DNA from 2 places in the Pectinatus sottacetonis genome. Region 1 is predicted to be linked to the other one. Evidence: a T-box and tRNA genes for the amino acid it is inferred to sense, from the RefSeq annotation. Region 1 holds a T-box; the other holds one or more tRNA genes.
What was found. The T-box of region 1 lies ahead of leuS (leucine--tRNA ligase). A T-box ahead of a tRNA ligase gene usually reads a tRNA of that ligase, here a tRNA-Leu.

Region 1 (5,562 bases):
GCAGATTATGAAAAATTTACTGGAATTAAAGTCAGTAGGTAAAAATTTCCCGATAAAAGGCAGTGACGATGCTGTAGTTTTGGAAAATATTAATCTTCAGGTAAAAGAAGGGGAATTTCTGGCTGTCTTAGGACCATCAGGTTCTGGGAAGTCAACATTGCTGCGCATAATTGCTGGACTGATTCCCAGTTCAAAAGGAACGGTATCATACCTTGGTAATGAAATTAATGGTGTGAATCCCGGAGTAGCAATGGTTTTTCAATCATTTGCGTTATTCCCGTGGTTGACTGTTTTAGAAAATGTGATGCTTGGTTTAGAAAAAAAAGATATTTCTTTAGAGTACAAGAAAGAAAAATCTATGCAGGTTCTTGATATTGTGGGACTGGATGGATTTGAGAATGCATATCCTAAGGAATTATCAGGTGGTATGCGCCAGCGTGTAGGTATTGGCAGAGCTTTAGTTAGTGAACCAGATATTTTGCTTATGGATGAAGCTTTTTCTGCACTTGATGTATTAACGGCAGAAAATTTAAGGCGTGATTTGTTGGAATTGTGGTTAGAAAAGAAAATACCTACAAAATCGATAGTTTTGATTACACATGGGATCGAAGAAGCTGTATATATGGCTGATAGGGCAATTATACTTTCTTCGGGACCAGCGACAATAATAAGAAATATTGATATAGCTCTGCCACGTTGGCGCGATAGAAAATCAATAGAATTTTTAAAGTATGTAGATGAAATTTATTCAATAATGACTAAAAAGAAAACAGTGATAGAAGAAACTGCACTTCAGGTTAAAAAGGACATGATTATTCCTCAGGTATCTGCTGGAGCACTTACTGGTTTTTTAGAGTTACTGGAAGATTTGAATGAAAAAGTAGATCTATATAAGCTTGCTAACCGTTTTGCTATAGATATGGAGGACTTTCTGCCACTTATAGATGCCTGTAGTCTGTTGCATTTTACTAAGGTCACTGAGGGTGATATTGAGCTTACAGCTTACGGTATAGAATTTGCACAGGCCACAGTTCTCGAGCGCAAAAATTTATTTAAGCGGCAGATTATGAAACATGTTCCCTTTGTAAAAAAAATGATAAGTATTCTGCAATCAAAGTCGAATCGACAAATGAATATAGATTTTTTTGAAGAATTATTGGTACAACCTTTAGGAGAAGAAGCGGCAAAAAAACAATTAGATTTACTTATTGGTTGGGAACGATATGCTGAGCTTATAGAATATGATGATAATAAAGAAATAATCTATTTGGAAAAATCCATGGAAGGGGTAACTATCTGAAAATCCCAAAAGGGGCTGTCGTACTTTTAATGTACGACAGCCCCTTTTGGGATTATTTTAGCAGAAATAAGTTATCTGATGACAATATTTACTATTTTTTTAGGCACATAAATAGTTTTTATTATATTTTTTCCTTGGATTAATTTCTGGATGCGGTTTAATGTTTGAGCCTGTTTTTTTATTTCATTTGGATCTGTTTGTGCCACAATGGTCATTTTATCGCGAACTTTGCCGTTTATCTGAACAACTATTTCCAATTCGTCGGCAGCAAGTGCTTTTTCATCATATTTAGGCCATATTGCTTTATGAATACTACCCGGGCGACCTATTCTCTGCCAAAGTTCTTCTGTGATATGCGGAGCAAAGGGAGCTAAAAGCAGTAATAAGGAGTTAATAGTTTCATTTATAAGACCCGGTTGTATTTTTTCTTCTCGTATGGAATAAAAGGCATTTACTAGTTCCATAATGGAACTTATAGCTGTATTGAAGTTGGAACGGACTGCAATGTCTTCAGTCACTTTTTTTATAGTTGTGTGGACAATACGGCGCAGGTCTTTTTCTTTATTATTTAAAATGGCAGTATTAATGGCAGGGTTATCTTTTACCATATTTTCATAATGGAGGACTATGCGCCAAATGCGATTTAAAAATCTCCACGCACCTTCAACACCTTGGTCACTCCATTCGAGATCACGTTCTGGCGGAGCAGCAAACAATATAAATAAGCGGGCGGTATCAGCGCCGTATTTACTGATTATTTCTTCTGGAGAAACAACATTGCCGAGCGATTTACTCATTTTAGAACCATCTTTTATAACCATACCTTGAGTTAAAAGGTTGGTAAAAGGTTCATCAAAGTTTACCAGCCCGGCATCTTTTAAAACTTTAGTAAAAAATCTGGAATAAAGAAGATGCAAAATGGCATGTTCTATGCCGCCAATATATTGATCTACAGGAAGCCACTTATTTACGATGTTTTTATCAAATGGAGCCGTAGTGTTTTTGGCATCGGCAAAGCGCATGTAGTACCAGGAGGAGCATATAAAAGTATCCATTGTATCTGTTTCTCGTTTTGCGGGTCCGCCGCATTTAGGACAAGTGCAGTTTACAAAATCACTGCTGTGGGCCAAAGGTGAAACGACACCAGGTTCAAATTTAACATCTTCTGGTAGCTTAACAGGAAGATCTTTTTCTGGCACAAGGACAGTACCGCATTTTTCGCAGTAAATCACAGGGATGGGGGCCCCCCAGTAACGCTGACGTGAGATAAGCCAGTCACGCAGGCGGTAATTGATACGACGTTTACCACATTTGTTTTTTTCCAGCCAGTCAATTATTGCCGGAATTGCCTGGCGGTTATTCATACCAGTAAATTCACCAGAGTTTATTAATATACCATCATCAGTATAAGCATCGCTCATTTTTTCAAGGCATAAAGATTTGTCTTCGTTAGTTATAACAATTTTTTTCTTAAGATTGTATTTACCGGCAAACATCCAGTCACGGCTGTCGTGTGCAGGAACACCCATAACAGCGCCTGTCCCATATTCAAATAATACATAATTGGCAATCCATATGGGAACTTTTTCACCATTAAAAGGATTGATGGCATATGCTCCGGTAAAAATACCCTCTTTTTCTAATTTATCCGAAGTCCGTTCCAATTCACTTTGATTATGGACATGTTCAATAAATTTATGTATTTGTTCTTTATTAATAGAATTTTTTATAAGTTTTTCTACTAAGGGATGTTCAACAGCTAAAACCATATAACTGATGCCGAAAGCAGTATCAGGTCTTGTTGTATAAACAGTAATATTTTCCTTGAAATTAGGAACAGTAAAAGTTATTTCTGCCCCCTCACTGCGTCCTATCCAGTTTTCCTGCATTGTTTTGACACGGGTCGGCCAATTGGGTAATTTTTTTAAGTCTTTTAATAAAACATCGGCATAATCAGTTATTTTTAAAAACCATTGTTCCAAGTCTTTTTTTATTACAGGAGAATCACATCGCCAGCAGCAGCCATCAATTACCTGTTCATTAGCTAAGACTGTTTTACAGGAATCGCACCAGTTAACGGTAGCTTTTTTCTTATAAGCAAGACCCTTTTTATAAAAAATTTCAAATAAATATTGAGTCCAGCGGTAATAATCAGGATTACAGGTCTGGACTAATCTGTTCCAGTCGTAAGACAGTCCTATCTGCTTTTGCTGGCGGATCATGTTATCCATATTAGAATATGTCCAGTCAGAAGGTTTAACACCATGCTTTATAGCTGCATTTTCTGCAGGCATGCCGAAGGCATCAAAGCCCATAGGATGTAGTACATTAAATCCCTGCATAGTTTTAAAACGAGCGATTACATCACCGATAGAATAGTTTCGCACATGTCCCATATGCAGATTGCCTGATGGATAAGGAAACATTTCCAAAACATAGTATTTTTCTCTGGTATCATCTTCATTAGTAGTATATACCCCATTACTTTCCCAGTTATCCTGCCATTTTTTTTCGATTTTACCTGGGCAATATTTATCCATTAAAAAAAGTCCTCCTTAAAAATAAAAAATCCCTGGCTTTAAGCCAAGGACGAAAATTTCGCGGTACCACCCTGATTGACAGTAAAACTGCCCTCTTAAAATATTAACGCTATTAACGCCGATCAACCTGTTGTTATATTGAGCAGGCTAAGGTTTTTTTAATATTAATAAAATATATTTAATATTAAATTCCTTATCGGAAGCTTCAGCAGTGAGTTCAAAAAAGACAAATACCAATTCACATCAGCCATTGGCTTTCTGAAAAATGCCTAAAATTTACTACTCTGCATCATAAGCTTTAACTTATCCAATTATAAAACTGTTTTTTATTATAATAGGTGTAATGTTGAAAGTCAAGACAGTCATTGTGAGCTAATATTGAAAAAATAAATAATAAAGTTTTTCAATGATGTTTCCACTTCATTTTTGTATATGATAAAATGGTATTATTAAATATATAATATTTTTAAGAAGGAAATCTTTATATGCAGGAAATAAAAAATCAGGAACAGTTTGTTCATTTACATGTTCATACTGAATATAGTCTGCTTGATGGGGCAGCCAGAGTAAAAAAATTAGTTGCAGCTGCTAAGGATATGGGTATGCCAGCGATTGCCATAACAGATCATGGTAATATGTACGGAGCAGTGGAGTTTTATAAAGAAGCAAAAAAAGCAGGGATAAAACCTGTTATAGGGTGTGAAGTTTATGTAGCGCCACGGGACAGACATGAAGCATTTGAGGTAGATGGAGTGAGGTATTATCATCTTATCCTGTTAGCAGAAAATTCAACTGGCTATAGAAATTTGGTAAAACTTGTTTCATTGGCAAATATTGAAGGAATGTATTATAAGCCACGTATTGATAAGGAGCTTTTACATAAGTATCATGAGGGAATAATTGCACTCAGCGCCTGTATAGCCGGAGAGCTGCCTCATGCGATTTTATATAAAGATATTGCCGAAGCAGAGAAAATACTGCAGGAATATGTAGCTATTTTTGGCAAAGACAATTTCTTTTTGGAAATGCAGAATCATGGGCTGCCGGAGGAAGCAAAAGTAAATGATAATTTAGTAAATTTGGCAAAAAAATATGATTTGGGATTAGTTGCCACAAATGACATCCATTATTTAAATAAAACGGATAGTGAATTCCATGATGTATTATTATGTATACAAACTGGTAAGACACTCAATGATGCTGATAGAATGAAATTTTCCAGTGATGAATATTATCTTAAAACGCCGAAAGAAATGAAAATGCTGTTTTCTGCGACGCCGGAAGCTATAAGTAATTCTCTGAAAATTGCTGAAAGATGTAATGTTGATTTTGAATTTGGTCATTTGCATTTACCATATTTCCCTTTACCAGAAGGCATTACGGATAAGGAATATTTAAGAAAATTATGTGAAGAAAATTTACCTAAAAGATATCAAGTTGTTACTAAATCAGTACGGGATCGACTGGAATATGAGTTGGGAATAATAAATAAAATGGGATATGACAGTTATTTTCTGATTGTATGGGATTTTATTAATTTTGCTCGCAATAATAATATAGTAGTTGGTCCGGGACGAGGCTCTGCTGCTGGGAGTATCGTAGCATTTCTGCTGAGGATAACTGATATAGATCCATTAAAATATGATCTGCTTTTTGAACGTTTTTTAAATCCAGAACGTGTTACAATGCCTGATATTGATATTGATTTTTGCTATATAAGGC
Region 2 (5,562 bases), 570 kb from region 1:
CCGATGATGTAAAATTTATAATAAATATGGGAGCAGACATTGCTTCATCACGGAAAGCATTAGTTGTAGCTGATAATTATGATATTGTTTATGCAGCAGTAGGTATACATCCAGAAGAAGCAGATGGGATGACATCTAAGGACGACTATATTTTATCTGAACTGGCAGAGGGGAAAAAAATACTAGCTATAGGTGAAATAGGACTTGATTATCATTTTAGGATGGATAACAAGGAAAAACAAAAAAATGTTTTTGTGCGTCAGCTGGATATTGCCAGGCAGCTGCATTTACCGGTAAGTATACATGCACGTGATGCCCATGGAGATTTAATGCAGATATTAAAAAAAGAAGGTCGTGGCGTAAGAGGCACAATCCATTGTTATTCCGGTAGTATGGAAATGGCCCGGGAATTATTTAAAATGGGCTGGTATATTGGAGCTGATGGTCCGCTTACCTTTAAAAATGCGGCAAAATTACCAGAGGTAGTGCAAAAAATGCCCTTAGAACGGCTCCTTCTGGAAACGGATTGTCCTTATTTGGCTCCTGTTCCTAAAAGGGGAAAAAGGAATGAGCCGGCATTTGTAAAATATACAGCGCAAAAGGTCGCGGAACTGCGCAATATTGCCTATGAAGAGGTTTCACGAATAACAACGGCAAATGCTGAAACACTTTTTTTAGAAAGATAAAATACAACAATATTATCCTGATTGTGTGTGTATTAGTCATATTGTTTATTTATAGTATAAAAAGAGTATAAATGTATATAGTTGGTACGTTGTTTTACAGTTGATCCTAGCGATTTGACAAAAGTGTAACTGCCATGTTATAATCGCAAAAATAGGAGGTAAGCAATGACTGTAAAAGAACTTTTATTACATCATACTAAATTCGCCAGAGTTTTATTGTGTACGACATTAATTTTTATAATGTCAGTAGTGGTTGGCTTTTCTAGAATAAGTAAAAATGTTTGTATTGTTGTTGATGGTCAGACAAAAATGATTAATACCATAAATAATGACCCGAAAGATATAATTAGGCAGGCCGGAATAAAAATCGGTACAGCTGATAAATATGTAATATCAACAAAAAATATAAAAGATGGAACAACCATAACGATACACAGAGCTGTTCCGGTAATGGTACAGCTTAACAATAACACTCAGAAAATAAAAACGACTGCTGGAAATGTAGAAAATTTATTGAAAAACCTAGGGTATAATCCCTTGAATTTTTATACTATGCCGGCAGGAAATGCAGCATTAAGTCCAAATATGTTAATACGCTTAGAACCATTAATAGATAAAATAATATTTCGTGAGTCGCAAGAACCTTTTAATACTGTTTATCAAAATGATGATAGTTTACCAAAAGGAGAAACCAAGGTAGTTCAAGAGGGTGCGAATGGTATAGCACGTTTTATGGTTAAGGAATATTATAAAGGCGGAAAAAAAGTTGATGAAGAAATCTTACAAAAATCGATGATTAAAAATTCTGTTCCCAAAGTAATAGCAAAGGGAACATATTCACCACAGACTGTTGTTAATGGTGAAATAATTCCGGCATATAGTTCTACTATGTATGTCGAGGCTACGGCATATTTACCGACAGATGGCAGCGGTAGCGGCTATACTGCAACAGGTATTGAGGCTCATCATGGTGTAGTGGCAGTTGATCCAGATGTAATCCCTTACGGGACAAGGCTGTATATACCCGGTTATGGAGAGGCTGTAGCAGCTGATACGGGTGGATTTTCCGGCAGAAGAATTGATTTATGTATGGACTCTTATTCAGAGGCAATGAGCTGGGGCCGTCGTAATGTAAAAATATATATTTTGCAATAGATACTGTGCCGTAAAGGCACAGCTTTTTTTTACCAGGAAAAGTAAAATCGGAATTTTATGTCAGAAAAATTTTTATGGGAGAAGAAAATGATAAAAGAAGTTTTAGTTGTAGAAGGGAAAATGGATGTTGTTGCTGTAAATAAAGCAGTAGAAGCTGACTGTATAATTACAGGTGGGTTTGGCCTGCAGAAACAAACTGTTGATAATATTCGGCATGCATATAAAAAAAGAGGTATAATAATATTCACTGATCCTGATACGGCTGGTGAGGCTATCAGACGATGGCTGATAAAGAGGTTTCCTAAGGCTAAACATGCTTTTATTTCTATAGAGGAAGCAAGTGCGCATAATGATATTGGGGTAGAACAGGCTTCACCTGATTCTATAAAAAGAGCACTCAGCAGGGTAAGAACGCCTAACTGGCAGGTGCAGAATATTTTTACTGCACAAGATTTGTTGCGAGAAGGTTTGAGTGGTGGTACCGAATCGTCTCATAAAAGAGCAAAACTAGGGACAATGTTAGGAATAGGTTATGCAAACGCAAAAGTTTTTCTGCAGCGTCTTAATACATATGGTATAAAGCGCGATGAATTTGAAAATGCATTGAAAATATTGCAAAAAGAGGTGAAGTGATGCAGCATCCGATAATTGCTAAAAGGGAAATAACCCAATATATACTAAAACGATTTGGTATTCGCATGAATAAAAAACTAGGGCAAAATTTTCTGATTGATGAGGGAATAATAGCAGGAATAGTCAATACTGCTAAAATAACGGCTGATGATGTAGTATTAGAAATAGGTCCGGGCATCGGTACTTTAACGCAGGGGGTGTTAGAAACAGGTGCTCAGGTTTATGCTGTAGAAATAGATAAAAAATTACTGCCAGTACTGGAACACACTTTAGAAGGATATGATAATTTAGAAATTATTAATGCCGACATATTAAAAACTGATATAAAAGAATTAATTGGCAACAGGTCGTTTAAAGTAGTGGCAAATCTGCCATATTATATAACAACACCAATTATAATGGCACTATTGGAAGAAGATTTGCCGATAACTCAATTGGTGACAATGGTGCAAAAAGAAGTGGCTGAACGGATGGCCGCTGTACCTGGCAGTAAAATATATGGGGCTTTGTCAGTGGCAGTGCAGTATTACAGCAAACCAGAAATTTCTTTCATCGTACCGCCAAATTCTTTTATGCCGTCGCCAGAAGTTGATTCGGCAGTCATTGTATGTGATATCTACAAAGATAAGCCGGTAAAACCTGTCGATAAAAAAGCATTTTTTCAGGTAGTTAAGGCAGCCTTTGGACAGCGTAGAAAAACATTAACTAATTCGTTAGGTCTGCTGGGACTGCCTAAGGATGAAGTGCGTGAATTATTGGCACAAGCGCAGATTGATGGTAGAAGACGAGGTGAAACATTGTCGCTGCAGGAATTTAAAATATTAGCTGATATTTTAGTGTTAAAAAAATAAATAGTCAGGACAGGGGCTTTATTTAAAATGTAATGGAGAAAAGATAATATGAAATTTATATCATGGAATGTAAATGGATTACGAGCTTGTGTAAAAAAAGGTTTTTTAGAATCATTTGCTCAGCTTGATGCAGATTTCTTTTGTCTGCAGGAAACTAAAATGCAGCCGGAACAATTGGCTTTGGATCTGCCTGATTATAAGCAGTACTGGAATAGTGCCGAAAAAAAAGGCTACTCTGGTACGGCTGTATTTTCTAAATATGAACCATTAAATGTTTTTTATGGCATTGGTATTGAAGAACATGATAAAGAAGGTCGTGTCATAACCTTGGAAATGCCGCAGTTTTATCTGGTTACCGTATATACACCTAATTCACAAAATGAACTAGCTCGTCTTCCTTATCGAATGGTATGGGAAGATGCATTTAGTGAATACTTACAGAGCCTTAAACAAAAAAAGCCTGTTATTGTTTGTGGTGATTTAAATGTTGCCCATAACGAAATAGATTTAAAAAATCCTAAAACAAATCACAAGAATGCCGGATTTACTGACGAGGAAAGAAGGAAATTTAGTGATCTTTTATCAAATGGATTTATAGATACATTTCGTTTTTTATATCCTGATAAGGAAAGTATTTATAGCTGGTGGTCGTATTTGAGAAAATCGCGTGATAGAAATGCCGGATGGCGTATAGATTATTTTCTTGTTTCAGATGCGCTAAAAGAGAATATAAAAGATGCATATATTTATAATGATATACTGGGCAGTGATCATTGCCCAGTTGGGCTGGTATTGAAAAACATATAAAAAATGATTGACAAGCTAAGTATTTGATATTATAATATTATATGTTTCACAGCTCGCCGTTGTGGCGGAATTGGCAGACGCAGCAGACTCAAAATCTGCCGCCTTCACGGGTGTGTGGGTTCGACTCCCACCAACGGCACCATAGAAGATAGAGGCTCCCCTTTTTAGGAGAGCTTTTTTGTTTTTTACAAGTAATTGATTAATAAAAACAGATACTTGCAATAAAAAAATATATATGATATGATAGTATCACTTTTAAATGTATATATGTAAAAAGCATGGAATGAGAAAAGTAAGCGATTATAATTATTACAGAGAATCTTGGCTGCTGAAAACAAGATATAAAAGTAATTGTTGAAGTTCACTCAGGAGCTGCTTACTGAAAATATGTAGGTAAAGCCGGAGCCCCACCGTTACAGAGGGGAGAGTATCAGCAGACAGCTTGTACTTTTATGAGATAAATCAAATTTTGATTTTATTAAGGTGGTAACGTGAGCGAGTCTCACCCTTTATGGGGTGGGACTCATTTTTTTTTAGGAGGGAGAACAAATGTTAGTGCTGGGTTTTTTAGGACCGTGCGGAACCCATAGTGAAGAAGCTGCAATGTATATAAATAAAGTGTGTGGGGGAAAATGGCAGCTGCAGCCATACCAAAATATTTATGAAACAATATATGCTGTCCACGAAGGAAAAATTGCTGCTTGTTTGGTTCCTATAGAAAATTCTATAGAAGGAACTGTAAGAATTACATTGGATACACTAGCCCACGATGTTGATTTGAAAATAAATATGGAACTTGTGTGGAAAATACAGCATCAATTATTGGCAAAAAACAATAAGAGAGATTTTAATAAAATAATCTCACACCCACAGGCATTAGCTCAGTGCTATAAGTACATAAAGAAGAATTATCCTTGTGCCAAGCTCATTGAAGCACCTAGTACAGCTGATGCAGCAGCAACGGCAGCAGTCAATGAAAAAACAGCAGCCATTGCTTCTAAAAGAGCTGGAAAATTATATAGGTTAAATATTATTGCTGATAATATCCAAGATGTTAACAATAATGTTACGCGTTTTGTACTTTTAAATAAAGAACAAATAGATTATGCAAAAGGCAATACAGGAAAAATATTATTGATTTGCCAAATAGATGGTGCAAAAGCAGGTAGCCTGTGTGAAGTGCTTATGATATTTGCCAAATATAATATAAACATGACACATATTGAATCAAGACCGGCAAGGACAAAATTAGGAAATTATATATTCTTCTTTGAAATAGAAACAGATATGGCAGGTGAAAAATATTTATCAGAAGCATTACAAAAAATTAAACAGAAATGTTTATGGGTAAAAAATCTAGGAACTTTTTCAGTATTAAAATAGTAAATAATGGAGGCAGACAAAAATGATAGTTATAATGAACCCGGATG

Region 2: it encodes a tRNA-Leu, which carries the amino acid that the T-box ahead of leuS (leucine--tRNA ligase) is inferred to sense. The anticodon was not compared.

Annotation. Positions count from the first base shown of each region.
Region 1 covers NZ_WIQK01000001.1:40,756-46,317, reverse strand. Annotated here, with positions in the region: gene I6760_RS00200 (ABC transporter ATP-binding protein) at 8-1,300, shown strand; gene leuS (leucine--tRNA ligase) at 1,372-3,840, opposite strand; T-box leader at 3,883-4,142, opposite strand; gene I6760_RS00190 (DNA polymerase III subunit alpha) at 4,326-5,562, shown strand, end outside.
Region 2 covers NZ_WIQK01000001.1:605,872-611,433, reverse strand. Annotated here, with positions in the region: gene I6760_RS02845 (TatD family hydrolase) at 1-686, shown strand, start outside; gene I6760_RS02840 (G5 domain-containing protein) at 852-1,841, shown strand; gene rnmV (ribonuclease M5) at 1,929-2,474, shown strand; gene rsmA (16S rRNA (adenine(1518)-N(6)/adenine(1519)-N(6))-dimethyltransferase RsmA) at 2,474-3,325, shown strand; gene I6760_RS02825 (exodeoxyribonuclease III) at 3,374-4,132, shown strand; tRNA gene I6760_RS02820 (tRNA-Leu) at 4,188-4,274, shown strand; T-box leader at 4,403-4,645, shown strand; gene pheA (prephenate dehydratase) at 4,682-5,515, shown strand; gene aroF (3-deoxy-7-phosphoheptulonate synthase) at 5,538-5,562, shown strand, end outside.